DNA from 2 places in the Clostridium budayi genome. Region 2 is predicted to be linked to the other one. Evidence: riboswitches for the same ligand, from Rfam matches in the RefSeq annotation. Region 2 holds a riboswitch; the other holds the start of a gene.
What was found. A riboswitch is a leader RNA that binds a small molecule or an ion and turns the genes downstream of it on or off. The one in region 2 is predicted to bind cyclic di-GMP.
Positions count from the first base shown of each region.

Region 1: it holds a riboswitch for cyclic di-GMP, as region 2 does, so the genes downstream of both, ACZ5TJ_RS12150 (discoidin domain-containing protein) here and ACZ5TJ_RS02610 (BsaA family SipW-dependent biofilm matrix protein) in region 2, are expected to answer to the same signal.

Region 1 covers NZ_AP042456.1:2,518,565-2,535,631, reverse strand. Annotated here, with positions in the region: gene ACZ5TJ_RS12165 (sigma-54 interaction domain-containing protein) at 1-855, opposite strand, end outside; gene ACZ5TJ_RS12160 (DMT family transporter) at 1,118-2,203, shown strand; gene ACZ5TJ_RS12155 (FAD-dependent oxidoreductase) at 2,360-4,972, shown strand; cyclic di-GMP riboswitch class I at 5,389-5,472, shown strand; gene ACZ5TJ_RS12150 (discoidin domain-containing protein) at 5,635-6,222, shown strand; gene ACZ5TJ_RS12145 (NPCBM/NEW2 domain-containing protein) at 6,274-12,972, shown strand; gene ACZ5TJ_RS12140 (MarR family transcriptional regulator) at 13,131-13,604, shown strand; gene ACZ5TJ_RS12135 (MFS transporter) at 13,755-14,990, shown strand; gene ACZ5TJ_RS12130 (FAD-binding oxidoreductase) at 15,231-15,980, shown strand; gene ACZ5TJ_RS12125 (Crp/Fnr family transcriptional regulator) at 16,105-16,818, shown strand; gene ACZ5TJ_RS12120 (NADP-dependent glyceraldehyde-3-phosphate dehydrogenase) at 16,945-17,067, shown strand, end outside.
Region 2 covers NZ_AP042456.1:541,364-558,430, forward strand. Annotated here, with positions in the region: gene ACZ5TJ_RS02535 (efflux RND transporter permease subunit) at 1-402, shown strand, start outside; gene ACZ5TJ_RS02540 (hypothetical protein) at 426-3,029, shown strand; gene ACZ5TJ_RS02545 (FUSC family protein) at 3,209-4,198, shown strand; gene ACZ5TJ_RS02550 (helix-turn-helix domain-containing protein) at 4,264-4,470, opposite strand; gene ACZ5TJ_RS02555 (DUF2975 domain-containing protein) at 4,488-4,985, opposite strand; gene ACZ5TJ_RS02560 (YxeA family protein) at 5,013-5,402, opposite strand; gene ACZ5TJ_RS02565 (gamma-glutamylcyclotransferase family protein) at 5,546-5,950, opposite strand; gene pcp (pyroglutamyl-peptidase I) at 5,944-6,585, opposite strand; gene ACZ5TJ_RS02575 (DUF979 domain-containing protein) at 6,663-7,595, opposite strand; gene ACZ5TJ_RS02580 (DUF969 domain-containing protein) at 7,620-8,282, opposite strand; gene ACZ5TJ_RS02585 (immunoglobulin-like domain-containing protein) at 8,554-8,946, opposite strand; partial or broken gene ACZ5TJ_RS02590 (glycosyl hydrolase family 18 protein) at 8,953-10,764, opposite strand; gene ACZ5TJ_RS02595 (radical SAM protein) at 11,111-12,496, shown strand; gene ACZ5TJ_RS02600 (hypothetical protein) at 12,660-12,959, shown strand; gene ACZ5TJ_RS02605 (signal peptidase I) at 13,574-14,098, shown strand; cyclic di-GMP riboswitch class II at 14,229-14,312, shown strand; cyclic di-GMP riboswitch class II at 14,357-14,440, shown strand; gene ACZ5TJ_RS02610 (BsaA family SipW-dependent biofilm matrix protein) at 14,526-15,200, shown strand; gene ACZ5TJ_RS02615 (hypothetical protein) at 15,225-15,944, shown strand; gene ACZ5TJ_RS02620 (SipW-dependent-type signal peptide-containing protein) at 15,974-16,612, shown strand; gene ACZ5TJ_RS02625 (hypothetical protein) at 16,630-17,067, shown strand, end outside.

The DNA.
Region 1 (17,067 bases), 1.0 Mb from region 2:
CCCTTTTTTAATTTCTTCTTTTAAAACTTTATTTGTAGCAGCTATAATTCTTACGTTTATAGGTATTTGAGTCTTTCCGCCTATTCTTGTTACTACTCCTTCTTGAATAACTCTAAGAAGTGTTACTTGCATCTCTATTGGCATTTCACATATTTCATCTAGAAATATAGTTCCACCATCTGCTAATTCAAATTTTCCAGGTTTCCCACCTTTTTTAGATCCTGTAAAGGAGGCTTCTTCATAACCAAAAAGTTCGCTTTCTATTAAAGTTTTAGGAATAGCTCCACAGTTTAATGCGACAAAAGGACCATTTGAAACATTGCTAGCATTGTGAATTGATTGAGCAAGCAATTCTTTACCACAACCACTTTCACCAGTAATAAGTACAGTTGATGGACTTTTTGCGATAAGTTTAGCATCTTCTAAAACCTTTTTTAACTGTGAACTTTCACCTATTATATCATTAAATGTGTAGGCAGCTTCTTGGTTAGAATATTTGTTTACTGTATTTATTATTTCTTTTAAGTCTTTTAGAATTAAGAGCCAACCCATAAAGATATCTTTATTATATATAGGATAAATGTCAAGGTTATATTTATTACCATTTAAAGAAGTTACAAGCACATCTTTTTTATTATCCTTTTTTGAAAAGAAATTATCAATAAGTGCACTTAATTGAGGGAAAAATGAAAATATATCAATAGTTTCAACTGACTTACAGTTACTGTGTAAAAAAGACTTAGCTTTTTTGTTAATGAAATCTATTTTTTTTTCTGGTGATATAAAAATTAATCCAAGTGGAGTGTGATTTGTTATGCTCTCTAATAAAAATAGTTTTTCAAAATTTATATTCATAGTAATATACTCCTTTTTTATAAATTTACTATTTGAGATTAATTTTAACACATTAACTTAAAAGATAAAATTAAAAAATGTTTGATAAAAATATGGCAAATAATAAATTAAATGGAATATTAAAAGTGACAAAAATGATGACAATGCTCATAAAAGATACAAAAATATGAGCAAAATGATTACTCGTTTGCGTATGGAAAGCAGTTTTAAAAAATAAAAAATTAACAAATTCAATGTATTGAGTGCTAATGATAAATTTGGCATGATAATTGCTATAAGAATTATAGTTGAAAGTTTAAAAAGTGAAATTTATAACAAAGAAGAAAGGAATGTAATTATGGAAGTAAACAAAAGAAAATTTCAAAAAGGTCTTATGTTTGGTATTTTAGTTGGTCTTGCTTGGGGTCTTGATGGAGTATTAATGGGTAGAGTAGGTATGGATAAAATATTTACAGACAAAGTTTTCGCTTTAGCACAAGGTGTTTCAGAAATAAGTTTTGAGTTTTCACCATTAGTAACTGCATTCTTCCACGAAAGTTTTTGTTTCGTTTGGGTTGCATTGGTATTAATATTTGGAAAGCAATTTAAACATGTATTCTATTTACTATTTAAAACTAAAAAAGGTAAAGCAGCAGCTATAGCAGCTTTAGTTGGTTCACCAATAGGTATGAGTGCTTACTTATTAGGAATTAAATATGCTACAGCACCATATGCATCAAGTATTTCAGTTATTTATCCTGGAGTAGGAGCAATATTATCTTATTTCATACTTAAAGAAAAATTATCATTAAGAGCAGTAATAGGTATAGCAGTTAGTTTATTAGGATCATTCATGTTAGGATTTAATCCATCAGGTAATGTACCACCAACATTCTTTAAAGGTATATTATTTGCAGTAATAGCTGTATTAGGATGGGCTTTAGAAGGTGTTATCATAGGATTTGCTATGAAGCATATAAAAGGTGAAGATCATATACAAGCATCACCTCAACAGTTCTTATGTTTAAGATATTTTATTTCAATGGTTTCATATGCAGTGATAGTTTTACCATTAATAGGTGGATATCCACTAGCTGGTCAAATAATTTCAAGAGGATTAGTATTTAAATATGCTGGAATCGCTATATTAGGGGCTATAACTTATCTTTCATGGTATAAAGCTGTTGATTTAATAGGAGCAGCAATGGGTACTGCATTAAACAGTACCGCAGCATTATGGACAATAATATTCAGTGCATTATTATTTGGAGATAAAATAACTCCATCATTAGCAATATGGGGAATAGTAATAGTCTTAGGTGTATTCATATTCGCAATAGATCCAAAGACATTTAGAAAAAAAGAGTAATTATAAAAAATAAATATGATAAGTAATTTGTAATCAATAAGGGTGTAGAAGGTTAGTTTTTATTAAAATTCTACCCCTTGATTAATATATAGAGATTGAAGAATTTTTAACAAAACATCATAAGATGAGAGTTAGTACGATATAGGAGGAATGGCAATGTTAAAAAAAGAAATCGTGGCTAATATGGAAAAGATAGTTGAAAATTGTATGGGTGAAGAGGTAGCAGCTTGTGTTGCAACTTGTCCTATGCATACTGACGTTAAAGAATATGTTAGATTAATAAAAGAAGAAAAAGGTAAAGAAGCTATAAAAGTTATAAGGGAGAAACTATTCATACCAGGAACTCTAGGAAGAATATGTGCACATCCATGTGAAAAGCAATGTAAATGGAATGAAGGAAAAAGCCCTATGGCAATAGCTTCATTAAAAAGATATGCAGCAGATAACTTTGACAAAGAAGAGGATTGGGATCTTTCAATAAAAGAGAGTAATGGTAAGAAAGTTGCCGTTATAGGTGCTGGTCCTTCAGGATTACAAGCAGCTTTGGATTTAAGAAAAGAAGGATGCGAAGTTACTGTATTTGAAAAACTACCTGTTAGAGGCGGTATGATGAGAGTAGGTATTCCTGCTTACAGATTACCAAGAACAGTATTAGAGCATGAAATAAGCTACTTAGATAAGTTAGGTGTTAACTTTAAATTAAATTGTGAAATCGGAAAAGATAAAGAGTTTAGTGATATAGTTAATGAATTTGATAGTGTAGTTGTTGCTGTTGGTAAACATCAAGGAAGGGTCGATAGAAGTTTAGAAAATTTCGATGCTGAAGGTATATTTAGTGCAGCTTCATATTTAAAAGAAGCATCTTTAACTGGAAATGTAGAAAATGCTGGCAAAGTAGTATTAGTAGTAGGTGGCGGAGATGTTGCTATGGACTGTGCTAGAACTTCATTAAGAATAAATGGTGTTGAGAAAGTTTATTCAATATGCTTAGAAGACAGCTTTGATAACATGGCATCATCAAACCATGAAATAGGAGACGCTATAGCAGAAGGAATAAAATTTAATCATGCTCAAGCTATAAAAAATATACATATAGATGAAAATGGAAGAGTTTCAGGAGTAACATTAAAAAAATGTCTTTCAATGTTCGATGATAATGGAAGATTTGCTCCAAAATTTGATGATGAAGCTACAAGTGAAATAGAAGTAGATACGATAGTATTTGCTATAGGTCAAGGTGTTGAAGGAGGATTTGCTAAAGATATATTAGTTCAAAGACCAAACACTACATTTGAATGTAATAAAGAAACATTACAATCATCTTCAAATGAGAAAGTATTCTTAGCAGGAGATGCTTCAGGTGAATCAGTAATAGTTATCCAAGCTATGGCTACTGGTAGAAGAGCTGCTCAATCTGTTATAAGATTCTTAAATGGACAAAGTTTAACAGAAGGAAGAGAGTTAAAAGATACTTGGACTTATGAAACTAAGTTACAAATGCCAACTGATTGGGCAACAATAACTGGTAAGAGAGAAGATATGGAAGAGTTAAATCCAGTAGAAAGAATTAAATCATTTGATGAAGTTGCTTTAGGGTATACTAAAGAAGAAGCTACAAGAGAAGCGGATAGATGTAGACAATGTCAATGTAAGCTTTGTATGAAAGAATGTATAATGCTTAATGACTACACAGATTGTCCAAAAGCTTTATTTAGAGAGTATTTAGAAAAAGGCTATGAGAATATGGATGATATGATAGCATATTCATGTAATGAATGTAACCAATGTACATTAAAATGTCCAAAAGAGTTAGATTTAAAAGTGAACTTTAGAGCTATAAAAGAAGCATTTTCTGAAGAAAATGGTGGAATAACACCATTAGAATCATTAAAGGTAAGTGATGACGCTCAAGAAAAAGAGTGCTCAGAAGAATACTGTACAACAGTTGAAGCTACTTCAGTTGACAAAGTAAAAGAAGAGAAAAAAGCTAAGAAGAAAACTAAATATGTATTTGTACCAGGATGTACAGTACCAGCTTATACTCCAGATGGCGTAGAAAATGTTTTAAGACATTTAAAAGATTCTTTAGGAGAAGAAAATGTTGGGGCATTACTTCAATGTTGTGGTAAAGTAACTTACTTAATTGGTGAAGAAGAAAGATATGAAGAAAGAAATAAAAAAGCTGTAGATATATTAGATGAAATGGGAGCAGAAGTTATAATAACTGTTTGTCCATCATGTTACAAAGTTTTCAGCGAGACAGCTAAGAATCAAAGAGTTATAGCTTACTGGGATTTAATGAAAGATTTAATAGGAATTCCAGCAGAGGCTAAAGGAGTAGGATTAGGTTCAGATGTTATATTTAACATACATGATTCATGTGTAACTAGAGATGTAACTTCACATCATGAAAGTGTAAGATGGATTTTAGATGAGTTAGGATACAATTGGGAAGAAGTCGAAAGAAATGGTAAAAACACTAGATGCTGTGGTGTTGGTGGAATGGTATGTAGCTCAAATCCAGAGTTATACGAGAGAGTATACACTAGAAGAGCTAATGACTTTAATCAAGATAATATAGTAACTTACTGTGGTTCATGTAGAGGAACTATGCAAGCTGCTGGTAAAGATTCAATTCATATTTTAGATCTTATATTTGGAAGAAAATATACTAAAGATCAAGCAAAGGTAAGAGGATATAAAACAGAAGAAGAAATGTGGGCTAACAGATTAGAAACTAAAGAAAGATTAAATAAATTTAAAAAATAATTTTTTAGAATATTATTGGTGATTTAAATATTAAAAACACATAAATAGTTTTATGGCTATTTATGTGTTTTTTTATTCTTTTTATTAGATATTTCATTATTCTTTTGCAAGGCGTAGCACTTCTTCATAGATTTGGATCATTACCATTTAGAAACGGGATTTTGGAAAGTATAGTTAGAACTTGTAGGATACCTTGAGAAAGATAAATATTCTTCTCTTATTATACTATCAATAACATAAAAGCCACTTTGAGGAAAAGAATAAACAAGATGTTCTTTGCAAAGAGTGTCATATGCTTAAAAAATATTTTATAATTAAAATCATGCCATTTTTTTTATCAAATTCTGATAATAAATCGTATAATTTTACAAAAGTGTTGATATATGACTAAAATGGTGATAATATGTTAAATATATAAATTTAATAGGCAAATTTAGGGAAACCTAAAGACGCAAAGCTATAGGGACTAAGGTTTATAATTATGTCAGCCAGTTGCCAAAGAGTACATTATACTTTTTGTTTTTTAATTATTAGTATTAGTACATTCATTAAATATTTAGTGATATGAAAAATACTTATTAATAAGTAGAATATTAAAGTTACTCTAAAAGAGTAACTTTTTTTAATGTATTTCTGACGGTAGTAAAAATCAGGGGGTAAAGATGAATAAAAGGAAAATAGCTGCTTTAATAGCATCAGTAGTAATTATTAATTTTTCAGCACCATCAGTAGAGGTTTTAGCTGATGAAGTATCAAAAAAGGTAACTGCAATAGTAGAAACTAAATCTACTAAAGCAACTATAAGTAAATTTGAACTGTTAAATAACAGTAATATAGGTTCTTATGATAATGTTTTCAAAATGGATAACTCTAATATTGAATCTATAACAAACAATGGTGGTAGGTATAGTAATTCAACTATTGATAAATCTATAGATGGAAATTTTAGTACGCATTGGGAAACAGGAAATCCAAATAATTCTGAATTTACAAATGAAGTAGTATTTAAATTAAAGGAAGAGACAACTTTAAACAGAATAGTATATGCAGCAAGGCAGTCATCAGCTAAAGGTAAAGGTTTTGCTAAGGAGTTAGAAATTTACGGATCACTTACTGATGATGGTGATGATTTTAGATTAGTATGCAGTGGCGAGTATACAGGGTCTACTGGAGATACGGTAGAAATTAAATTCAATAATACAAAATTTAAAAGAATAAAGTTTAAGTTTACAAAAGCTAATGAAAATTAGGCTTCAGCGTCAGAATTTATGTTTTATAAAGAAGATAAAATAAGTGATAAAATGAAGAACTTATTTACTGATGAAACAATGAGTAAAGTTAGTGCAGAATTTAATAGTATAGAAAAGATAAATGCTTTAGATGCGGAAGTGAAAAATCATCCGTTATATAACATGTTTAAAGAAGATATAGAAAATGCAAAGTTAATTGTAGAAAATAATAAGGTTACTTATACTGATGCAAAAGTATCTAAATTTAAAGATATGAATAGTGAGGTACTTCCTAAGTATGATGCTATTTATAAAGTGCCAAAGAGTAAAGTAAAATCAATAACTACAAATGGTGGTCAATATGCAAGTGAAGCTATAACTAAGGCAATGGATGGAGATATAAATACAAAATGGCATTCTGGAAAGCAAAATAGTGAAGGCTTTACTAATGAAGTAATAATAGAGTTAAATGAATTAACAAAATTAAATAGAGTAGTATATACTGCACCTCGCGGAACTAATAGAGGGTTTGCAGAACAATTTGATATTTATGCATCAAGAACTACTAAAGGTGATACTTTTGAATTAGTATCAAGTGGATCATCAAAAGTAACACAAGATTCTATAGAAATTAGATTTAATCCTACAGAATTTAGGAGAGTTAAGTTTGTATTCAAAAAAAGTTATGAAGACTGGGCTTGTGTAGCAGAATTTGGTCTATATACTCAAGATAAAGTAGCAGAAAAAATGGATAGATTATTTACAGATAGTACAATGGGCACTGTAAGTGAAGAATTTAATACTATTGAAAAAATAAAAGCATTAGAAGAGGAAGCAAAAAAGCATCCATTTTATGAAGACTACAAAGAAGATATAGAGAATGCTATCACAATACTAAATAGTAGTGAAATAATTTATAATGATGCTAAAATAAAGAGTTTTAATGTAGATGCTGAGACACTTAAAAAATATGAAAATCTGTTCAAAGTACCTTCTGATAAAATAAATAAAATAAGTAATAATGGTGGTCGTTATTCTAACTTAGTTATTGAGAATGCAATAGATGGTGATATAAATACAAGATGGCATACAGGCAAGCAAAATACAGATACTTTCAAAAATGAAGTAATTATAGAACTTAAAGAAATTATAAAGCTTAATAGAATAATGTTTAAAGCTTCTTTAGGAACAAATAGAGGATTTCCTGAAAAGTTTGAAATATATGCATCAAATACATCTAAGGGAGATAATTTTAAATTAGTATCAAAGGGTGCAACTAGTGCAACACAAGATACATTAGAATTTAAATTTCACCCAACTGAATTTAAAAGAGTCAAATTTGTGTATGCAAAGGGATATGAAGATTGGGCAACTGCTGCTGAGATATCTCTATATAAAGAAGATGAATTAAATGATAAAGTACACAACCTGTTTGAAGACACTTTAATGACTAAAGTATCTGATGAATATAACACAATAGAAAAGTTAGATGGTCTAGCAAAAGAAGTTAAAGGGCATCCATTAGAAGATGAACTTATAACTATTATAAATTTAGCTAAGAAAATCGTAAATGAGCCAGGAAAAGCAGAAGCATCTGTTTGGGAACTAGAAAGTAGAGGGAATTCTATTAAAGAATCTCAAAAGAGAAAGGTATGGAACTTCCAAGACTGGCAACCAACAGGATATGCTGCAAAATCAGGAGAAGTAATAAATGTTTATGTTGATGTGGAAGATGGAAAGCCAACACCGCAATTAGTATTTAAGCAAATGGATAGCCAACATAATGGACAAGTTATTATAAATTTAAATAAAGGTAGAAATGTAATAACAGTACCTGAATTACCAACTGGAGAGTTAAGACCAGAAACTTCAAAAGCAGGAGTATTTTATACAAATAATCCATACACACCTGAAGAACAAGGAAGAAAACCTAAGATCAGAATAGAAGGAGCAAGAACATACCCTAATTATATAAAAGGTGTTAACACTGATGAAGAAGTTATGAAAGATCTTGAAAATTATGTAGAACTATTAAATGAAGATCCGAATCTTCCAGATGTATTTGATGTATTTAGTGATAAAACATTAGTAAATGTGAAGGCAACGTATGCTCTAGACTGGTTTAAGAAAAATAATAAATTACCAAGTGAAACTGCAAATAAAAGTGATGAAGTAATTAAAGAAACTATGAAATTCTGGGGATTTGATGGCTCTAGTGAGGTTAATTCTGACTTTAATTTTAGGTATATAACTATGGTTAAATGGTTAGATAATGGAGGCTTTATGAATGCTGGAAATGGAATAACAGGTTTCAATAAAGCTGAGCAAGGTGCAGTATTAGATGTAAATACAGGCTGGGGATTAATGCACGAAATGGGCCACAACTTTGATACTAATAATAGAAGTATAGGAGAAGTAACAAATAATATACTTCCGCTTCATTTCGAAAGAATAAAAGGTGAAACATCTAGGATAACTAAACAAAATTTATGGGAAAAAAATATATTACCAAAGGTAGCTCTAGAAGATTATTCTAATAATGAGTATTATCCTGAAAGTGATATAACTTTATTATCTCATATAGCTCCATTATGGCAGTTACAACTATATGATGAAACATTCTGGCCAAAATTCGAACAAGAATTTAGAAGTAAAAATATAGGTGGAGGAGACTGGGATAACAAGCATAATGCATGGGTTAAAGTAGCATCAGATGTATTAAAATTAGATTTATCTGAACATTTTGCAAGACATGGAATGGATGTGTGGGAAGAAACTAAAGAATATACATCTAAGTATCCTAAACCATCTAAGAAATTATGGTATGCAAATGATAGAATGTATTTAAATAAAGGTGGAGTATTTACAGATGATGTTAAATATGAAGCAAATGCAAAAATAGTAAATAACAATGAGGTAGTGCTTAATTTTTCAATAGATGAAGCAAATAAAAATAATGTTATAGGTTATGAAATATTTAGAGATGGTGAAACAATAGGATTTACATCAACAAATAGTTTTACTGATAGAAAAGCTACTTTAGGTAAAAACCATAATTATACAGTAGTAGCTTATGATAATGAGTTAAATGCTAGTAAGCCTTATGATTTAAATTTACATGCTCCAACTATTAATGTAGAATCAAATGTTATTTTAGCTCTTAATGAAAGCTTTAATCCATTAGATTATGTAAAAGCTTATAATTATGAAGGAAATGATATAAGTAATAAAATCAAAATAGTTAAAAATGATGTTAATACATCAAAAAAAGGTTCGTATGATGTAACTTATCAAGTAATTGATGAAGGTGATACAAAGACAAAAAAACTTAAAGTCCAAGTTGTAAGTGAGTATGATTATTTATCAGATTTTGAATGGAATTCTGCTGAAACTCAATGGGGATCTCCAAGAAGAAATACCAATATTAAAGGTAGAGTAAATGGAGAAGTAAAAGAATTTGAAAAAGGATTTGGTATACATGCAAATGGTAAAATCATATATTCATTAGAAGGTAAAGAATATGATAGATTTGTAGCACAAGTTGGTGTAGATGTAGGAATACCAGCACAAAATAACTCTAGTATAACATTCAATATTATAGGTGATGGTAAAACTTTAGCATCAACTTCAGTTTTAAAGCATGTTGATAACTTAGTTGGAATAGATGTTCCAGTTTCAGGAGTTAAGGAGTTAATAATAGAAGTAACTGATTCTGGAAATGGAAATACTTCAGACCATGGAATAATAGTTAATCCTAAATTAACTACAAATAATGCAAAACCTAGAATAACTGCTAAGGATAAGATTTATAAAATTGGTGAGACTGTAGATTTTAAAGAAGGGGTTAGTGCAAGGGATGCAGAAGATGGAGATTTAACTTCTAATATAGAAATAATATCAAATTCATATAAAGAGGGTAAAATAGGAAGATTTGAAGTTGTATATAAGGTAACTGACAGTGATAATAATACAGTAGAAAAGAAAGCTTATATTACAGTATATGAAGATTTTTCAGTTGTTAAATCAAAATATGGACAATTTGATAATCTAAATGAGTACAATGAACAATTTAAAATACCAATAGTTTCAGTAACTAATAATGGTGGAAGATACTTCAATAGCTTTATAGAATATGCTATAGATAATAATCGTAATACTCATTGGGAAACTGGGAAGCCAAATAGTAGTTCATTTAAAAATGAAGTTATATTTGATTTAGGAGAAACAACTGAAATAAGTAGAATGGCTTTTGCAGCCAGAAATGGTGGAAAAGGATTTGCTAAGAAGTTTGAAATATATATTTCTACAGAAGCAGAAGGTGATGATTTTATACTAGCAGGTAAAGGTCAGTATAATGGAAATGTTAATGATGTTGTTGAATTTAATATATCTAAAACAAATGCAAGAAGAGTTAAATTCAAATTTATAGAAGCTAACCAAGATTGGGCAAGTATAGGGGAAATGGCATTCTATAGAGAAGACACTTTAGCAGATAAGGTAAATAATGATTTATTTACTGATAGCACTAAAACTGAAGTTAGTGAAAATTATAATACTTTAGAAAAAGTACAAGCTCTAAGAGAAGAGGTTAAAGAACATCCAGCAGCTAAGTTATTTGAAGAAGATTTAAAGAAAGCTGAAGAAATTATAATAGCTAAGTTCCCAACATTAAGCTTAGAAAAAGTATCATATGTTAAGTTAAATAGTGACTTTAATGTAATGTTAGGCGTTAGTGCTAATGACCAAGAAGATGGTGATATAACTAAAAAGATTATAGTTGATAAAGGTAATTTTACTGTAAATAAAACAGGAAAATACACTATAACATATAGAGTAACTGATAGTGATGGAAATGAAATAGCAGAAAAAAGAACTATTATTGTTTACAGTGATTCTAGATATATAAGTGATTTAGATTGGGAGTCAGCAAGAACTGATTATGGAGAAGTAAGAAAAGATCTAGCATCAACTGGAGCTAAGATTAAACTTAGTGTAAATGGTGAAGAAAAGATATTTGATAAAGGTATTGGTACTCATGCAAATGCTGAAATAGTATATAACTTAGAAGGTGAAAATTATGAGTATTTTGAAAGCTATGTAGGTGTAGATAGAAATATCGAAAAACAAAATAACTCAAGTATTATATTTAAAGTACTTGCGGATGGTAAGGAAGTATATAATAGTGGCCTTATGAAGTGGGCTGATGATGCTAAATTTGTAAGAGTTCCATTAAAAGGAGTTAATGAATTAAAGCTTGTTATAGATAATGGTGGTAATGGAAATGCATACGATCATGGAGATTTTGCAGATGCTAAATTCTTAATAACAAACGCTAAGCCAAATCTAACTATACCAGAATCAGTATCAACTAAAGTTGGACAACAAATAGACTTAAAGCAAGAATATAGCGCAATAGATGCAGAGGATGGGGATATAACTTCAAAGGTTGAAGTAACTGGTAAAGTAAACTTTAATAAAACAGGAAAGTACAAAATGACTTATAAAGTTATAGATAGTGATGGTAATGAAGTAATCAAAACTAGAACTATATCAGTAGTTGATATGAAGGATTACAGATACTTAACAGATTATGATTGGAAGTCTGCAAATTCAGGATGGAAAACTGTTAATAAAGATAAATCTGTTGATAATAATAAATTAACTTTAACAGGTGAAGAAGGGCAAGCTATTTCTTATGAGAGAGGAATAGGTACTCATGCTACTTCTACAATAGTATATGATTTAAGTGATAAAGACTATGCGTACTTTAGCTCATATGTTGGTGTGGATAGAGAAATGCACGGAAGTGTTGGATCAATAAGCTTTGAAGTATATATAGATGGTGAAAAGAAGTTTGATAGTGGAATAATGAACTCTAGAGATCCTCAAAAATATGTGGAAGTTGATATAAATGGAGCTAAAGAATTAAAACTTGTAGTAAAAGATGGTGGAAACGGAAATGGATCAGATCATGCTACATGGGGAGATGCTAAACTTCATTTTGCAAATGATATAAAGGGAAATTATGAAGAATTAGAATCATTAGTAAAAGAAGCTAAGAATTATGAAAAAGATAAGTATACTGAAGAATCATTTAAGGTATTAGAAGAAGCTTTAAATAAAGCAGAAGTTATGCTAGAAGATAAAATAAGTAATCAAGATGAGATAGATTCCATGATTAGAGAACTAAATAAAGCAATAACCAATTTAGAAAATAGGGTAGATTTAAATGAAGTTATAACTATAAAAGATAAATCCCTTAAAGATGTTATAAAGAAAGAGCTTAACCTATCAAGTGATAATATAACTATCGGTGATATGTATAAATTAACAAAGCTATCAGCTTCAAATAAGTGGATTTCAAGTTTAGAAGGATTAGAATATGCTAAAAACTTAGAATCATTAGATATATCATATAATGAGATAAAAGATTTATCACCACTTAAGGAGCTTAAAAAGTTAACTAATTTAAATGCAAACCTTCAAATAATAACAGAGGGTATGCTTTATGTAAAAGATAATAAAATAACTTTAGATTATAAAGTATTAAACAGAAATGGTGAGAAATTAAAACCAAAAGAAATAGTTATAAAAAGTAATAGAAGTGATGAAGCTATGGATTTATCTTTAGATGAATTAGTAGATGAAAATGGAGTTATTTCTTTTGATATTTCAAACTTTGATAAATATCTTCATAGTATATATTTAATATATGAAGATGAAAAAGATAATTTCTTAACTCAATCACTATATATGTTTGATGTAAGATAACAAATATATAATCCTCCTTATAGATTATATAATTTTAATCTAAGGAGGATTTTATTTGGAATTTTTTATGGATAAAAAGCGTTATTTTAATATCGTTGAAAGAGAAACAAAAGTTTAATATAATAGTGTTAATGCACAAACAGATGGGAGGACAGACCATGAACAAAGAAGAACAGGTAATGGTAGGTTTTAGAGACTTATTTAATAAGATTGCTTGGATTAATAAGCCTAAAATGGAAGAACGTCTTAAGGAATATAAGCCTTCTGAAGTACATTGTATCGAATATATCGGAAAAAACGTAGATTCTAACGTTACAAAACTTGCAGAGTCCTTTTATATGACTAGAAGTGCCATGAGTAAAATAACTAAAAAACTTATAGAAAAAGGATTTGTTGAAAGCTATCAGAAGCCAGATAACAAAAAAGAAATTTATTTTAGGCTTACTAAACAAGGTAAGGAAATTAATAAAATCCATGATAAGCTGCACAAAGAATTTCAAGAACGTGATAAAGTCGTATTTGAAGAAGTAACAGAAGAGCAGCTTGATAGTATGATTAATTTCGTGGAAAAGTATAGTAGACATTTGGATGAAGAAATAAAGAAACAGGGTATAGATATTAAGTTGAAATAAATTTGAATATTGAAAATTAAAACACATGCAGCCAAACTTTATTAAGAGTAGGCTGTATTTTTATTGTTATAATTTTGTTGACAAGGAAACAAAATTACGGTATATTTTTGTTAACAAGGAAACAAAATAATTTTTAGAAGGAGAATTTAGATGTTCAAGTTTAAATCATGTAATAAAGAAAATTCAGAGCAAGCCGTAGATAAACATGCTTTAATATTTGGTCTTATTTCTGTGTTCCTTTGCGGAATAGGCTTCAGTATTATTACACCTGTCGTACCATTCTTAGTACAGTCTTATACAAGTAATGCAGGAGAACAAGCTATAGTTGTTACACTGCTTACATCTGTTTATGCAGTTTGTGTGTTTTTGGCGGCTCCAGGACTTGGAGCGTTAAGCGACAAATATGGTCGTCGTCCATTACTTTTAATATGTCTTTTAGGATCTTCAATTGGGTACTTAATTTTTGGTACGGGAGGAGCTCTATGGGTTCTATTTGTTGGGAGAATAATAGAAGGTATAACAGGCGGAAGTATAAGTACAATCTTTGCATATTTTGCAGATATCATTCCTAGGGATCAGAGAACTAAATACTTTGGATGGATAAGTGCTGTTGTAGGTGTAGGAACCATAATTGGTCCAACCCTAGGTGGATTACTTGCTAAGTTTGGTTATTCTGTACCAATGTACTTTGGCGCAATAGTAACTTTAGTGAATGTGGTTTATGGATTCTTATATATGCCTGAGAGTCTTAACAAAAATGATAGATTGAAAGAGATTACCTTTGTAAGGCTAAATCCATTCACACAACTTGCAAGTATACTTTTAATTAAAAACTTAAAAAGGTTACTTGTATCAGCTTTCCTACTTTGGATACCAAATGGATCTTTACAGGCAATTTTTTCACAATTTACAATGGATACTTTCAATTGGAAACCGGCACTAATCGGACTTATGTTTTCAATTATGGGCTTCCAAGACATAATTTCACAAGGGTTCATAATGCCAAGGCTTTTGATAAAACTTAGTGATAAACAAATAGCAATTCTTGGAATGGTTTCTGAAATTATAGGTTACAGTCTTATTGCATCATCTGCTTTATTTTCATTCTATCCTTTTCTTATTGTCGGAATGTTTATATTTGCTTTTGGCGATTCAATTTTTGGTCCTTCATTTAATGGGATGCTCTCTAAGTCTGTGGACTCTAGTGAACAAGGAAGAATTCAAGGAGGTAGCCAATCTATTCAGGCTTTAGCAAGAATAATTGGGCCTATAATTGGAGGGCAAATTTATATAATACTTGGTCATTCTGCCCCAGCTTTTATGGGGATGATACTTATAGCAGCAGCAATACCAGTTTTATATAAAGGTAGGAATGTAAGTATGTAAATTAGGACAAGCATAATATTTAAAATTAAATAGAGAAATGTTTTAAGAAAATTTCTTATAGTCCTATTATGTTAAGAAATAATATATAATTTTTTAGAAATAAAACTTATATAAAAGGAATTATGTACCAAGGCGTTTTATATAGTTTTTTATTTTAAATCACATTATATTTCTCTCCCTATAGATATAATTATGCCATAGTTATGTGAATATAAAATATAATTTTGGAGGTACATAAAGATGGAACAATTAAAATGGAAGGGATTTAAAGAAGTTAAAGTTGTAGATAAAGTTAAGGAAAGTAAAGATGTATATTCCTTTTATTTAAAAGATATAGATAATAAAAATTTACCCAAATTTTTAGCAGGTCAGTTTATAGCAATAAGAGTTAAAAATAAAGATAATACATATACGTCCCCAAGACAATATACTTTATCTATGAATCATAAAGATGATTTTTATAGAGTTAGCATAAAGAGAGAAGAAAATGGATATGTTAGCAAGAAGTTAGTTGATGAAGTTGAAATTGGAGATACTATTGAGATAACTATGCCACTTGGAAAGTTCTATTTAAAAGATAATAATAAAAATGTTGTTTTAATTGGTGGAGGAATAGGAATAACACCAATGTTAACTATGGCATATGAGGCAGCTAATACATCTAAAAAAGTAGAATTAATATACAGTACTCAAAATGAAGAAAATCACAGCTTCAAAGATGAAATAGAAAAGTTATGTAATGAAAATAGTAACATAAATAGTACAATATTTTATACAAGAGTAAATGAAGAAAAAGATAATTCTAAATATATATCTGGAAGAATGAGCAGAGAATGGATGGAAGAAAATTTAGAAAAAGACAGTGAGTTCTATTTCTGTGGTCCAACAGAATTTATGAGAAGTGTGTATAAAAATCTAATATCTATGGGAATAAATAAAGATGACATAAACTTTGAGATGTTTGATGCAGGTACTGATATAACAAAATAGTATCGTAATATATGTCACTTAATTAAAATTAAATAAAGTATATAATTAAAGGTAAAGAGTAATTAGAATTAAACTAATTACTCTTTATGTGATTTCAAAAATAACTTATGAAAAGGTGATTAATATGAATAATAATTGTACTAATTGTTGTAATAATTGTAGAGGAAAATACTGTGCAAGTAAGGTTCCTATATTTGAAAATTTAGATTGTGATGAGCTTTCAGAAATAGTAAATAGTATTAATCATAATAGCTATTCAAAAGGTGAAGTATTATTTTCTGAAGGAAGCGTAGCAAATAATATGTTTTTTATTAATGAAGGAAGAGTTAAATTATATAAATATACAAAAGAAGGTAAAGAACAAATATTACATATTTTATCAGAAGGAGAGTTCTTTGGAGAGCTTAACTTAGTAAATAGTTCTATACATAACTTTAATGCTCAGGCAATAAAAGATTGTAAAATATGTAGTCTTAGTAATGAAGAAATGAAAAATATAATAATGAAAAATCCTCAAATAGGAATAAAGTTATTACAAAGTGTTGGAGAAAGATTAGATAGTATTGAAAATCTAGCACAAAATTTAGCAACAAATGATGCTGATTCAAGAGTAGCATACTTATTAATAGATTTATTAGAAAAGAGCGGCAATATAAACTCTGATAAAAAAGAAATTAATATACAAATATCAAGAGAAGATATGGCAAATTGTGTTGGTGTAACTAGAGAAACTTTAAGTAGAAAACTTAGAAGCTTTGAAGAAGAAGGATTAATAAAGATAGTAAAAATAAAGCAAATACTTATATTGGATGAAGATGGATTAAGAGATTATATATAACTTTTCATTTTTTATTTTGAATCATATTTTTAATATTAAAAGCTATTTATAATTAACTCATAAATTAAGTTTTAGCAAAACATAATTATTTAACTTAAGAAGAAAATTATAAAAGGAAGGATAAATATGATACATACAATAAAAGATAATGATAATACATTTAAGAATTTACTAAACGGTAAATGGATTTTAGATAAAGACAATTTAATTACGATAAATTCTCCATTAGATAACAGCGTTATTGGAAAA
Region 2 (17,067 bases):
ATATTTATAAATATGGGAATACCATATTTTACAGGAACAACAATACCATTTATAGCAAGTATAGTAATTGGAACAATTCAACTTGGAGCTACAGTAGATTATGCAATACTTCTAACATCAAGATTTAGGGAAGAACTTAGAAATGGACATGAAAAGCATGAAGCAATTTTGATAGCTGTAGAAGAATCAGCAAAATCAATTGTTACATCAGGGCTTACATTCTTCGGAGCAACAGGTGCAGTAGCATTAGTTTCTGATATGGCTCTTATAAAAAGTTTATGTTTCTTAATATCAAGGGGAGCAATAATAAGTATGGCAGTTATACTTTTAATATTGCCATCATTTTTACTAGTTTTAGAAGGCCTAATAAACAAGACATCAATAAAGTGGAAAGTTAACTAGATTTAAAGGAGAGGTGAAGTATAATGTATAAACCAATGTCTAAAAAAGTAGTAGCTTTTGTTTTAATTGGAAGTATGTTAGGAACAACAATTGCAAGTGCTAGTGAAATAAATAAAGACGAATCTGTATATGTAAATTTAAATTCAGAAGGTAAAGTTACAAAAGAAACAGTAACTAACTGGGTTCATACAGATGAAGGAGATTTAAATATAAATGATAAATCATCTTTAAACAATATAGAAAATATAAAAGGTGATGAAGATCCAGCTAAGGATGGAGAAAATCTTAAATGGAATATAAAAGGGAGTGACTTATATTATAAAGGAGAAACTAATAAAGAACTTCCTATAGATGTTAATATCAAATATTATTTAGATGATAAAGAAATAAAAGGTGAAGATTTAATAGGTAAATCAGGAAAGTTTAAAATTGAGATGGAACTAAAAAATAAAAGTTCTAAAGAAGTAGATATTAATGGAGAAAAAAGAAAAATATATACACCAATAATAACAGCTTCAGTAGTAACACTTCCTGTGGGTAAATTTAAAGATATAAAAGTAAATAGTGGAGAAATAATATCAGAAGGAAATAATAATATAGTAGCATTTGCATCAGTTCCAGGTTTAAAGGAAAGTCTTAACTTAAAAGATAATACATTAGATTTAGACCTAGAAGAAAAACTTGTAATTGAAGGAAACGTAGAAAATTTTGAATTAGGACCAGTAATGATTACAGCAACATCACAAATGCCAGATTTAGATAAATTAGAAAAGAGTGATTCATTAGATAAAGTTATGGATGCATTAGGTGATTTAAAAGATGCATCTAGTAAATTACTAGATGGTACAAATCTTTTATCAAGCGGGATAAATGAAGCTAAAGGAAAGCTTGATCAAGGAAAAGCAGCATTTAATAATAATTTAAAAGAAGCTATGAGTTTATTATCATCAGATCAAAAGGTGAAAATGGCAAACAAATTGATTGAAGATGCTTATTTTGCAAAAGATTTAGATACAGCAAAGCTAAAAGAAATATTATCACTATTAACAGACGAAAATATAAATGAAGCAAATAAACTAATAAAAGATGGACAAGGAATAATGGAGCATAAAGAACTAATAGAAAGCTCTGTAAATGTATTTAAAGGCTTAGCAAATGATAATAATTTCAACAAATTATTAAATGATGTTTCAAGTTTAAAAGGAAAATACGATAAGATAGATGATGCTACACTTAAAAAATTAGAAACTTTAATGAATACTTTAAATAAAAATAATCTTACAAGTATGCAAAGTTTAGTTAGAGGAATGATTAGTTTAAAAGGTGATTTTACTCCAGTAGATAATGTTATAAAAAGTGGAATAAATAGTGCACCTGGTGGAAGCATGGAAGAAAAGGGTAGCAATTTCATAAAAGGATTAAATGCAAATCTTAATAAAACTACATCAATATTAAGTAATGAAAATTTAAATGAAATAAATGGAATGAAAAATGATGTTTCAGTATATGGATCAAGCTACTTAATAATGAAGGGTATTATAGCAAGTGATATGAAAAATGGAACATCTCTAAATGAAAGTAAGGCTAATATTAATAAGAGCATAGATGAAGTATACGGAAGTAATGGGGCAGCCCTTAAAAATATAGTAAATAGCTTTAGTGAAAAAGACTTTACTCAAGGTAGCATAGCAAGTGATGTAAATAAGATAAGTAAAAATGGTGAAAAGTTTAATTCACTTATGAATGATATTAAAGGATTAAAAGGACTTGAACCAATAATTAAAGCTACAACAAGTGTATTATCTAAAAATGGAGAAGCAGAAAAAATAGCTAAAGTATATAGTGGATTAAATAACGAACAAAATAAAAATACTATTAATGGACTAGCAGAAGGATTCTTAAGCTTAAGTGAAAAAGATATAAATGAATTAATGACACTAAAAGATAGTATAAATGAAATACAAAAAGATATAGAAAATAATAAATCAAATATTGAAGCTATAAATAAAATGGCAGAAGGATTAAAGGGAAATCCTGATTTAGTTGAAAAGCTAAATACATTCTCTAAAGACTTAAAAAATAGCGATAAACTTATAAATGATTTGAATAAAGTCATATCTCAAAGTGGAGATTCAAAAGATATAAATCAAATAAAGAAATTAGGCGAACAATTACTTTCAATGCAACAAGATTTAAAAGACGGTGAAGACATTTTAAGAATAACAAAAGGCGCTTTAGAAGAGAATAATATAAATCGTGCAAGAGAACTTGTAAAGGCACTTCCAACACTTGAAGCTGGAGTTGATGCTTTAGCAAAAGGAAGTACTGAGCTTAATGACGGAATGAAAGAGTTCAATAAAGAAGGTATCAATAAACTTTATGATACTGGAGAAAAGGGAAAAGAAGAAGTAGATAAACTATTAGCTGCTAAAGATGAACTTGTAAAAATGTCAAAAGAATATGATACATTTACAGGTAAAGATGAAAAGATGAATGGTTCAGTTAAGTTTATAATGAAAACAGATGAACTGAAAGCTAAAGAAGAAACAAAAGAAAGTGTAGAGGAAGAAGAAAAAGGTGGATTTATTAATTGGATAAAAGAAGTCTTTAGCAAAATATTCGGATAAAATAAATAAGAGTTAATATAATATCGGATACTAAGTATATAGTATACTTAATATCCGATTTTTTGTTTATATAAGTATTAAGTTATCTTTATATATTGTTATAAGAAACTTTAAAAAATTGTATTTATTTTATGATATAAATGGTAGTATTGAGAACTATATAGGAAGAAGGAAGTAATATGGAAAGTGAACAAGAGATAAATGCCAAGGTACTGATAGGTAAATTAATATTATTGATAGCAATAATAATATTTATATCAATATTTTCTAGTATTTTTGGATCCGATAATACATTAATAGGTGTAGTTATTATAACCGCAATATTAATGTTTAGTTCAATGAATTTAAGTTTAGAATTTAAAGATGCTATTTTAGGTATAATTGTATTTTTTTCAGCTATGGGGATAACATCTTATTTTATAAAATATCATCCTTATATAGGAATAGTAATAGACTTTATATTAGTATTTTTAATGACATATATATTTTCTATTGATATGAAGAAAAAGCTATATTTACCATTTATTCTTTGTTATGTATTTTTGCAAGGAAGTCCAGCAACTGATAGTGAACTACCTACAAGAGTTATAAGCCTTTTTATAGGTGGAGCATTAGTTGCAATTATTTATTATTTAACACATAGAAAAGCAGAGGAAGAGGATAGAAGAACAATAAAAGATATGTTATCAAATATTGATATACATTCACTTCAAACTAATTTTTCTCTTAGAATGGCAATTGGAATAACTATTGCTATTTTTATAGGAACTATATTTGATTTTACTAAAGGTATGTGGATTACATCAACAGTATTGTCATTAACTCAGCCATATTATAATGATATAAAAGAGAAGATTGGACAGAGATTAGTTGGAACAGTGATTGGAGCAATAATATTTATAATATTATTTAATTTCTTAATTCCAAAATCTTTAGATTCTATTGTACTTTTAGTTATTGGATATATTTATTCATTTATAAAGCCATATAAAATTCAAATGATATTTGTAACATTAAATTCATTAGCAGCAGCTATGATCTTATTTGATACTTCAATATCAGTTCCTATGAGAATATTCTTTGTAATAATTGGGATTGTAATTGCAGTATTAGTAAATGGACCTATATGTAAAATATATGAGAATACACATAAAGAACAAATTCATTAATAACTTATAATAAAAAAACTGCTTAATAAATACTTTTTAGTATATATTGAAGCAGTTTTTATAATTTAATCATTTATATATTCTAGAATATCACCTGGTTGACAATCAAGTTCTTTACATATAGCTTCTAATGTTGAGAAACGAATAGCTTTAGCCTTATTATTTTTTAATATAGAAAGATTCGCATTAGTTATCCCAACTTTTTCAGCTAAATCTTGAAGGGAAATTTTCCTCTTAGCCATCATTACATCTAAATTTATTACTATTGACATCTAACATCTCCCTTTCGTTATATTGTATAATCATTTTCTTCCTTATATTTAATAGCTTCTTTAAAAACAGCAGCTAAAATTAATATAAAAATTCCAGCTAGAAAGAAAATAATAGGTTCAGTATCAGTATGAATAAAATTGCTATCTACATAGATAAATTTATAAATATGATTTTTAAAATTAAAAAGAATATTTGCTAAATAACAACCTGTTACTATAAAGCACTCTACTGATATTTTATATAATGATTTTACATTACTCAATACAAAAGGATTACTTTTTATAATAGTTTTAAGAATCTTTTTCAAATCAAAAACTATTAAGAACGTAGATATTATACCAATTGTTAAGATTACTATCATTATAATAGTTTGTGTATTAGAGAGAGTAGAATTATCTTTAGCTTCTACAAAAATAGAATAATATATTTTAGCCGTAATTATAAGGCCCAATACAATTATTACATTTAAAATAATATCTAATGTTTTAGACATGTTTTTACTATAAAATTTCATAACAAGCTCCTTTTAAAAATAATAAGATTAATGTTTAGAATCTAAAGCATCTTTTGCTATACTAGGAATCTTATTAGGATTTACTTCCTCATAAAGTCTAATATCATGAATATCATTATTATCTTTATCACCTAAAACAGCTAGGCTAAGGTAAGCACCTTTTCTTAAATTCTTTTCTGCATAGAATCTTACCTTTGTTTCATCACCATCTTTATTATAAGCAGTTGCTTCATAATAATAAGGCCAAAGATCTCTATTGGGTTCTAGTTTACCATCAGTATTTATTTGAACAAAGTATTCAGAAGTCCCAAATCTCTCCATAAGTGAAGGATTAATTTTTGCTATGACTATTAAGCTAATAAAGGCTACTAAAAAAATACATAATATACTACATATAATTTTATTTTTCTTTTTCAAGAATATCAACTCCTATATTTATGATATTGATATATTATCATACAGCAAAACGTAATTCAATAAAAAATTATTGTTTTTCGATAATAATGAATTGGAAAAGAATAATTATAAAAATAAAAAGCATAGGGAAGCCCTATGCTTTTTTATCTTTTTAGCCAATCGCCTGTATTAACTTTTGTAAGAATATCATCTTTATTATTAATTGATTTATTATTGTATTTATAAAAATAAGCTTTTTCTTTAGAGCCATCGTCTAAAGAAACCTCTACAATTTCTCTTAAGTACTCTGAATTATTGTCATTAGGTTTATAATTTTCAAGTTCATCTAGATTCTCTAATGTACTATTAAAGTTCTTTAAATCCATAAGCTCACCAACTATATTTTCATTTCCATCAATAACAGCAGGATAGCCTTTATTTTCAATATGGAATAGTTCTCCTTTTATAGTACCAGTTTTAAATTCTTTAACTTTGCCTTGAAGTAATTTGTCATAGTTAAACATTCCACTTCTAAGACTTCCATAAACAAATACTTTTTCTATTAGCATATTTCTCCACCAATTGCCTTGATATCTTCATTATATATAGTACAAGCTTCTATAGATAACTCGATTCCTTTAACTATTTGATCTAATGACATAAATGGAGTATTCTTTTTATTTATAACTTGTGATGTTTCATATGGAATGTGGATAAATCCGCTTTTCATATGTGGATATTTTTTATCTATCATATATAGAACACCGTACATTACATGATTACAAACAAAAGTTCCGGCAGTATTTGAAAGGGTACTTGGAATACCATTTTCATTTAAGTGTTTAACAATACCTTTTACAGGTAAGTTTGAGAAGTATGCAGCTTTTCCATCTTCTCTTATAGGTTCATCAACTGGTTGATTACCTTCATTATCTTTAATTCTAAAATCATTTATATTAATAGCAACTCTTTCTGGAGTTATATCAAATCTTCCACCTGCTTGTCCTATGGAAATAACAATGTCAGGATTATGCTTTTTTATAGCTTCATCAATAGCTTGAAGAGATTTTTCATAAACAGTTGGAATTATAAGCTTTATAACTTCAGCGCCATTTATGTTATTTGAAACTTTATTCACAGCTTCTTGTGCTGGATTAATTTTTTCTCCACCAAACGGATCGAAACCTGTTAATAATATTTTCATTGTACATTCCTCCTAAGTTTTCTTTAAATTTTACTCCCTATATGTTTCATAAAAACTATTATTATAAAAACAATTTATTAAAATGCTAAGAAGTACATAGCAAATACATGAACTACTAATAAGATAATAGCAGTAGGTGCTTGATATTTTATTACGTCATATTGATTTTTACATTCAAGTAATGCTGATGGTACTATATTAAAGTTTGCTGCCATTGGTGTTAAAAGTGTTCCACAATATCCAGCAGTAAGTGCAAGTGCACCAACTATTACAGGATTAGCTCCTTGTGCAAGTACAAAAGGAACTCCAATTCCAGCTGTAATTACTGAAAAGGCTGCAAATCCATTTCCCATAACCATTGTAAATAATGCCATTCCAAGAACGTATGCAACTACACCAAAGAATCTATTATCTGCTGGTACAACACCTGATATATATTTAGATATGACTTCTCCAACACCAGCTTGTGTAAATAATGCTCCAAGTGCAACTAATAATTGAGGAAGCATACTTGTTGGTCCCATCTGATGAAGAAGTCTTGCACCATCGTTTACAGCTTCTTTTGGTTTAGCTTTAGTTATAATAAAGGCAGTTATTATTGCAGCTATGGCACCAACCCCTATAGCAAATTGTGATGAATTTTTAAAGTTTGTAAGAACCATAGCAACTAAAACTGCTGCAAATGCTAATACTAATGAAGGAACGAAAATCTTATTTTTGATCTTTTTAGAAGCTTTTTCACCGTCTTCTTCACTAGCCATATCATATTTTGCAAAAACAACTTGTTTTGAAAGAGTTAATAAACTTGATAATACTAATATTCCACCAACTACATTAGAAGGTAAAACTTTACCAAAAATAAATGGTAGAGAAATAAGTGCCCAGAAGGCAGCTGTAAAATATCTTTTATTTGAATCTATTGTTGTAAATGATTTATATGCTATTACAAGCATAAGTAACCCCATAATTACATAGAAAATTTCTAGCGATATATTTATAAAGTTTTGCATATAATACCTCCAATCTTTTTAAAACTATTTCTGATATTTTTTAGCCATCTTTTTATCATATAAATAGTTTTGAAGTACTGAAATTAAAAAGGCTATTACAGCCATTACTATACTAGCTTTTGCTACATCTAACGCTGTAACGTTATAGCCAAATTCAGTAAGAGTACTTGAAATTAAAAGTACACCTGAACTACCGGCAAAAAGATTTTGTCCAAAGAAATTACCATAGTTTTCAGAGGCTGCTGATAAAGCTTTTATCTTTTCTTCATCTTCCTCATCTATTTTTTCGTATTTATTAGTAGCTGCCGCTTGAGCCATTGGATTAACTAGCGGTCTAACAAATTGAGGATGTCCACTTATTCTGATTGAAAGGGCACCTGTAATTTGTCTAATTAAAGTATAGGCACTTAAAACACCACCAGTTGTAAGTTTCCCTAATTTTTTTACTAAAAATATTGCTCTTTGTCTTAGGCCATATCTCTCTAAAAGACCTATAACAGGTAGAGTTAATATAAATAGAGAAACAGCTCTGTTAGCTACAAATGATTGTCCAAGAACTGTTAATATTTCATTTAAATCCATACCAGCGACTAAGCCAGTAGCTAGTCCAGCAACTAAAACTGTAAATAGAGTTTCAATCTTAAAAACAAACCCAAGTATTACAATTAATATTCCTATTAGTTTAATCATTAACCATACTCACTCCCATATCCGTAATATAAAGGATAATTAATTAAAAATAATTTTCAGAATATTTTAATTAATTTATACCTTTTTTAAAATAATATACTATTTTGTTCACAATTTCAACATATTTTTAATAATATCGACATAAAATAAGAAAAATATAGTAATAAATGGACGAGGATTAATAGTTAAAGATTAGTTGGAGAGTTAGTTAAAAGAAAAAAATGTGGCTAAATTAGCCACATTTTTATATTCATGTTAAATTAGTAATTTATAATGCTTGCCAAGCTTCAGTAGTTCCTGGTGCTTGCCCTTGTACCCACCATTTACAAAGATACTGTTTTCCATGATATATAACTTTGTCTCCAGATGTATATATTTTACTTGGATCGTAGGTATCAGTTTGAGTAGGAGAGCCTACTGTTACTGTACAAGTTTTAGTAGTTTTAACTCCTTTGCTATTTGAAACTTCATAAGTTAGTTTATAAGTTCCAGCTTTTGAAGTATCAACAGTACCAGTTACTTTTATTTTACTTGTTAAATCACCATCAGTTTTATCAGAAGCAGTTATACCATCTAATGGGTTAAACTTATCATTAATCTTTAAATTAACATCTTTAACTCCGGAGATAACAGGAGCTTCTTTTTCTGGAACATTTGATATATTTTTACCTACAGGCTTTGCACCATTAAATGTAAGATTTCTAACACCAGAGAAGCAAAGTCCAATCATACCTTGGACTTCAATTGTTGCTCCAGGATCAATGCTTTGCCAAGCTCCACCAGTTAAAGTTACAGTAGTAAAATCTCCATTGTCCTTTAATGATGAAGTACCACCCCATGAAGATTTATATATAGCAGACTTTGGAAGGTCGAAGGAAACTTTCCAACCACCGTCTATTTTAGTATTAGTATGATTAGTTAATTTTAGGCTATAAGTGTAGTTTGGATGATCATATACTCCAGAGAAATTAGCCTCAACACCGATTTCAGGAATATCTTTTAAATCTTCATTAGTTTCTGTACATAAACCTATTTTATCTAGGCCTTCTTTTAATCTTTTAGTTAAAGTATTACCGAAAGTATATTTTCCTTCATTAACATTAGTTGAGCCTTTTACATAGTTTGGATTTTCTCCATAATCACCATTCATTACCCAAATTAAAGCTCCACCTAGGTTCTTTTCTTTTATATAATTGATTCTTGCATCGATTGATTGTTCATTTTCAAATGATAGGAATACCTTTTCATTATCTTGCCATACATAAGGAACTTTACCTACGTCATCCCAATGTACTTTTAAGTTAGGATCTTTTTCTAATAAGTTTAAAACATGCCATAATGGGTTAGCGCCGGCAGGTTCTAGGTTACCGTCTCCATTTAGGTCATCACCCCATATGTTGTATTTTCCTGAGGCTGGTGTTTTACTTGTACCATGAAGTCCATTTGTTCCACCTTGAACGTTTTCCCAGCCTCTAGTATAGTATGGGATTCCCATAATTATTTTTTCAGGAGGAAGAACTCCGCGATAATATCTATATGCCCAGTCCATACAAAGTACAGGCATTAACATATTGGCAGTTTCTTTATCTGCAGGGTCTGGGTAAATGTTAGCTAAGTTTTCAACAAATTCATTCCATCCACCATGGAAATCATAAGACATAACACTTAAGAAATCTAGATATTTTGCATATTCATTTGAAGAAACGCCACCAAGTACCCATGAAGATGCAGTTACTGCAGCTGTTAATAAATAAGGTTTGTTATCTTCAGCAGAAGCTTTATCTAATTTTTCTCTTAAAGTTTTCATCATTAAATTATATCTTTCATTGATTGTTTTTCTTCTAGGTTCTGAAACATCAAAATCGTCAGGATTTCCACTTTGTGAAGTAGAGGATGGATATTCAAAGTCTATATCGACCCCATCAAAACCATATTGTCTAATGAAATCAACACATGAATTTGCAAAGGTTTCGATTCCTTCATCAGTATCTAACATAGTGTAAAAGCCTCTAGAGCCAGCCCAACCACCAACTGATATAAGTAAATCTACGTCAGGATATTGTTTTTTCATAGTTTGTAATAAATTGAAATGTCCTTTATAAGGGAGGTTTTTATCTAATTCTAAAGGTTTTCCTTTGTGTGTTATATTAATGTCTTTAAAGTCCTCTTCAATTGCAGCATGTTTATCACCAAATGCTATTTTATTTGTAGCTGGATCAACCATTGCAAATGAATATTGAATATGAGTTAGATAGTCCCACTGAAGATCACCTACATCGAAATACCCTTGGGCTTCACTTTTATAAGCCCATTCAGGGAAGTACCCAACAACTTTTCTCTCAAGCTGTTTTTCTTTTGAAACTTCTACTTTCTTTTCTTGAGTAATGGTTTTCGCAGAAACTGGAGATGTGAATGTTGAAAATGCTACGGCTGTCACTAAAAGAGAAGATAAAACCTTTTTTAGTTTGCCTTTTTTCATTTTTAGGACCCTCCTTAAATATTAAATTTTAGTACTCTCTTTTATAATATAACTTGTGGTAAATATTTACAATGGGTTTTAGTAAAAATATTAAATTTTAATGAAAAAAATTAACGACAAATTTAGTGAGAATAAAAATTTTTTAAAGAAATATGGGGAGTTAATTGCCATATTAAGAAGGAATGAATATAATATTAACAATTTTGTTAACATATTGACAATATTTTCTTAGGGGCATAGACTTAAAATAGTTGGCGCCACAGTATGAAAATATTAATTTATATTAAGTTCAGCAGGAGGCAAAACTCCCTCTGGATAAATTTATTTTATAAAGAGGTGAATTGTAATGGGAATCAAGGATACCATAACAAAAGGAACAAAAGAAGCAATAATAAAGGCTGGAGTACAAATATTAGAAAAAGATCCTGAAAATAATGTGGACAAGATATTTAGTATTATTAGAAAAGGCATAAGAGATGAATTTTCTAAAGAAGGAATAGATGAAGTAGAAAGATACTACAATGAAATACCAGTAGTACATGATTTTATTCAAGATATACTTAAAACTACAAATAAGAATTGTTTAACAAAATTCTTTGCAAACTTTGTTGGAAACTCAATGTGGTATGGAATACCAAAGAGAGAAAAAATGGGAAAAAAATTAGATACTAAAATACCATATACAATTTTAATAAGTCCATCAATGAGATGCAACTTAAGATGTACTGGATGCTATGCTGCAAACTATAGTAAAAAAGATGATATTCAATTTGAAGAAGTAGATAGATTAATAAAAGAAGCAAGAGATTTAGGGATATACTACATAGTAGTTTTAGGTGGAGAACCTTTCTTTAATGAATCAATGCTTGACATATATGAAAAATACAATGATATGTATTTCACACCATTTACAAATGGTACTTTATTTGATGAAAAACTTGCAAATAGATTAGCTGAACTTGGAAATGTTATGCCAATGTTCTCACTTGAAGGTTTTAAAGAACAAACAGAAGGTAGAAGAGGAGAAGGCGTATTTGACTCAGTTATGAAAGGAATGGATCTTTTAAGAGAAAAAGGAATACCATTTGGAGTTTCTTCAGCAACTGCTAGAAATAATATTGATATTGTAACTTCAGATAAATATATCGATATGTTAGTAGAAAAAGGTGCTAGAATGATATGGTACTTTATGTTTATGCCAGTTGGTGATGAACCTATAAAAGATATGGAACTTATGTTAACTCCAGAACAAAGATTAAAACTTGGGAAAAGAACTAGAGAAATTAGAATGAATAAAAAGATATTCCCAATAGATTTCTTTAATGATGCACCTTACGTTGGAGGATGTATTGCAGGAAAATACTACTGCCATATAAACTCTAAAGAAGATGTTGAACCATGTATTTTCTCTCATTTTGCTACTGATAATGTAAAAGGTAAACCACTTGCAGAAGTTTTCCAAAGTGCTTACTTTAAAGAATTAAGAAAGAGACAACCATATAATAAGAATTTATTAATGCCTTGTCCTATGATAGATAATCCAGAGCAAATAAGAGAAATAGTAAAGGTTACTGGTGCAAAAGCTACACATCCAAGTGCTGAACTAATGGTGACAGATAAAGAATTCATGGATAAATTAGATAATCTTGCTAATGAATTTAGTAAATATGCAGAAAAGGAATTTAAAGAAGAATTCAACGGAACAGGAAATTATGATTTCTCAAGAGGCTAAAACTAAATAAAAGGATTAATAGAAGAACCATCTAAAATAGTAGATGGTTCTTCTATTAATATAATAAATTACTTTTCAATATTAATATTGAAGATGTTAATTAATAATGTATACTTAATAGTATATTAATAAAACTACTATTATAAAGAGGAGGTACTATATCATGAGTAGTATGGAATTATATAGGGATATGATAGAGATATACAGAGAAGCGGACTTAGAATGTAACTGTAAACTTACTAACATTCTTCAAAAAATAAATAATAAAGGTGCATTATTAACAGCAAAAGAGCTTATAAGAGAAGATATAAAGGAAGATGGATTAGATGTACTAATGAAATGTGGAAGAGAAGATATATCATTAGAGAGTTTAATATTAAGCAATAAATATAAAGATTTATTTAATGATGAAGATAGAGAAATATGTAGAGATAGACTTAAGAATGCAAAAGTAGAAGAATAAAAAGTCCTAAGGGGCTTTTTTATTTTATTCATATTTAAATAAAAAAGGTGTAATAAAAAAGTACAAATATGGTACTAAAGTAATATTTTATGACAATTTGTAAATAAAGTGTTAAAAATATATTGAAATTATGAACTATATAGTATATGATTTTAAATGTAGCAACACTCAATTAAATATTCCTTATGAGGAATTTCTAAATTAATAAAATTTAACAAAGGAGGAAGTTTAGGGAGAGAGAAGTTTAATGTACTATCTAATGATAGTTTTTTATAGCAAGCATATTAAGTTAGGGTACATCTCATTATGAGATATTTCAATTATGAGATTAAAGGTTTAATGTTGCATTACTTGTGGGGGCAAGAAGCAGCAAAGTATTAAAGTATTTTATGAGAGTTTTTTCGCGATGAGGTTAAAGGGAATCGCGTGGGTTTATGGGTAAAAGAATAATATGATTATAGAGCAGTTTAGTATAAGGGAAATACTAGACTGCTTTTCGTTTATATATTTTTAATAAATTGTAAATACGTTGACATAAAATATATTATTTATATAGACTATATTATGAAGTATTTTATAATAAATTTAGATACAAATGAAAAAGAGGTATATTTATGAAGAAAAGAAAAATTAGTAGTGTTATTGGGAATTGTATATTTTATTTATTTATAATTGCTGTAATAGCAGTTTGTGCAATTAGCATTACTGGAAGCAAGGAAGGAAAACATCCTAGTATATTAGGATATAGTAGTTATTATATTTTAACTGGAAGTATGAAGCCTAATATAAATCCTGGTAGCCTAGTTATAGTAAAGAATGGTACGGATCAAGACATAAAGGCTGGAGATGTAATAACATTTCAAGGTAAAGAAGCTAACAACATAATTGTTACTCATAGAGTTAAGCAAGTTATAAATGGAGGAAAAGAATTTATAACTAAAGGGGATAACAATAATACAGTAGATCCAGTAGCTATAGAAAGAAGTCAGGTAATTGGAAAGGTAATGTTCCATATACCTTATTTAGGGGAAGTATCACAATTTATACAAAAGAATTTAGTAGTTATAATAATCATTATATTAGCTATTTTCGGAATATCTTTTGTATTAGATAAGAAAAAAGGAACAAAGAAGTCTTAATAGGCTTTTTGTTCCTTTTTGTCGAAAAGCATATAAAAATGTATAAAATGAAAACAAATATTTAATAATTTTTGAACTTTATTGATAAAAAAATATAAAAATGGTATTATTTACGTGAAAACAGTCATAAAAATTTGATAGAAGCTATGAAACATATTCTGTATATGGGCACTTGGGATATGTGGAGCTAGTAGTGCAACCGGCTAATTATTTTTATTCTAGTAATAAGTAATTAGTCTTTTTTTATGTGAAAAATAATTAAATAATAGAAGCATTGAAATATATCCTGTATATGGGCACTTGGGGTATGTGGAGCTAGTAGTGCAACCGGCTAATATACTTATTTGTAAAGCTTAGCCTATTTTTTAGGCAAAACACTTACAGAAATATCTATATTTTGAAAAAAATACAAAGGGAGAGGATACATATGAAAAAGAAAAAAATAATAAGTGTTATAGCAGCAGTAGCGGTAGTAGCGTCATTAGCGGTAGGATCATTAGCATACTTTACTTCAAAGGAAACTGTTAAAAACTCATTTAGTACAATTGGTCAAGGTAATGAAGATAAAGGCGGAGATGCTGGAATAGATATAGTAGAAGATTTTAAACCAGAGCAAGCAAAAAATATGATTCCTGGAGATACAGTAAATAAAGATGTTCAAGTAGATAGTACAGCAAATTATCCACAATTTATAAGAGTTAAATTAGATCCAAATTGGGTTGATTCAAATGGTAAAATAAATGTAGATTTAAATTCAACAGATAAAGACGATATAATTTTAAATTGTGTCAATACATCAGAAAATATGGAAAATAATAAATGGTTTAAAGCAGGGGATTACTATTATTATATTGCATCAGTACAACCAAAAGGACAAACTGGAGATAAAACAGCCAGATTATTAGATTCAGTTACATTAGCAAGTGATACTGAAAAATCAGTATTAGGAAACGGATTTACAGTTGATGTAACAGCGGAATCAGTCCAAGCATCAAATGATGCAGTAGAACAAACATGGAAAGATGCTCCATCAAATGTAATAGCTAAATTAAAATCATTACAAATGCAAGGTAAAACTGAACAAAATACAACAACTAAATAATTAGATGTGTTTAGGAGTGATATTATGAAAAAAGTATTAAAAATCTTTGTAATATTAATTTCACTTCTTTTAGGAATATCAACTAATGGGATGGCAAAAGAATTGCCATCCTATAATATTACATTAGATGGAGATAGGATACATTTTATTTACACTAAAGATAATAGTGATAAATTTTTACAGGGCAAAAATATGATGCCAGGTGACTCTGTAAGCGGAACACTTACTATAGAAAACCATCTAAAAGAACCATTTAACGTATTTCTAAGAGCTGAAAGAGTCGGGAAAAAGGAGAAAATTGATTTAGCAAAGGTTTTAAATCTTGTAGTAAATTATAATGGAAACAATATATATAACGGAAGTGTTAGTGGAGAAGATGGACTAAGAAAAGATATAAACCTTGGAGTAGTAAATCCAGGAGAAAGAAAGGTCTTAGAAGCAAAAGCAATACTTGATGGAAATGCAACTGATAATAAATATAAAAATAAAAAATTAGATGTTAATTGGGTTTTTACTGCTATAGGTACTAATGATAATTCAAAGATAATATCTAGTGATAATAAAAATACAATAAATGACTCCACAAATAATAATATACTACAAAATGGGTTTAATAAAATAAAAGCTATAATTCCTAAAACTGGGTATAATGGTATGTTTGGAGTTGGAGCTATACTTATAATTTTAGGAATAATATTATTAGCAATTAAGGTTAGAAACTCTAGAAAAGAAAAGGCTTTATAGCTAAATAATATTAATTGGAGTGTATTTAAATGAAAAAAGTAGGAATAGCAATAGCAACAATTATTTTAACAATTACTACAGTTGCATCTTTAGCATATTTAACTTCAAAAGAAAGTGTAAAAAATAGTTTTGGAATAGGTAAGATTGAAGCAACTGTAGTTGAAAACTTTGATGAAAATAATGCGAAGGATTTATCAACAAATAAATCGATAGAGAAAACTGTAGCAGTTACTAATACAGGTAAAAATCCTGAAATAGTTAGGGTTATAATTAATCCACAATGGAAAGGAAAATCTAATGATAATAATATACCTGTATCAGCTTCAAATCAAGTTAAACTTAATTTTAGAAAAGGATTTGAGAATGATTGGATAGAAGGAAAAGATGGATATTATTATTATAAACATATATTAAAGCCTAAGAATAACAATACAGGTTCTTCAGAAGGTGATGAATCTAAGACAAGTACTTTATTAGAGTCAGTATCAATAAATAAGAATATAACAGATGAAGAAAAAAAAGAATTTTCAAATAGAGAATTAGTAGTAAATGTTTCAGCAGAAGCTATACAAGTAAATTATGATGCTATAAAAGAGAGCTGGAATATAAATAATACTATGGATAAAGATGTGCTTAATTATTTTGATGAACTTATAAATAAGAAATAAAAGAAAGGAGGATAAATATGAAGGGCTTTAAAAGAGTTATAGGTGTTATGCTTAGCCTTCTTTTAATAATAAATTATACTGTGCCACAAGCTGCTAATAAGGAGAAAAAAAGCAGTGATTTAACTAGTAAAGTTATAGAGATACCATTAACTTGGACAAGAAATACTATGAATGAAGTAAATTCTGTAGCTTGGAATAAATATAATTCAAGTCAAATAGAAAAAGCAAGTTATATTAATGGATTTTTTTATAGAGATAACTCTGGAAATAATAATCTTATATCTCCAGATAATTTTAATGGTATAGATACAGGAAAAACCTTAAGAACCAAGTATATTTTAAGTAGTGCTAATAAGAATTCCTATACTATAGATTATAAAACATTAGAGAAATGGTTTGAAAGTGGAAACAAAGATGGAAAGGAACCTTATCCATTAAAAAATAATTTAGAATGG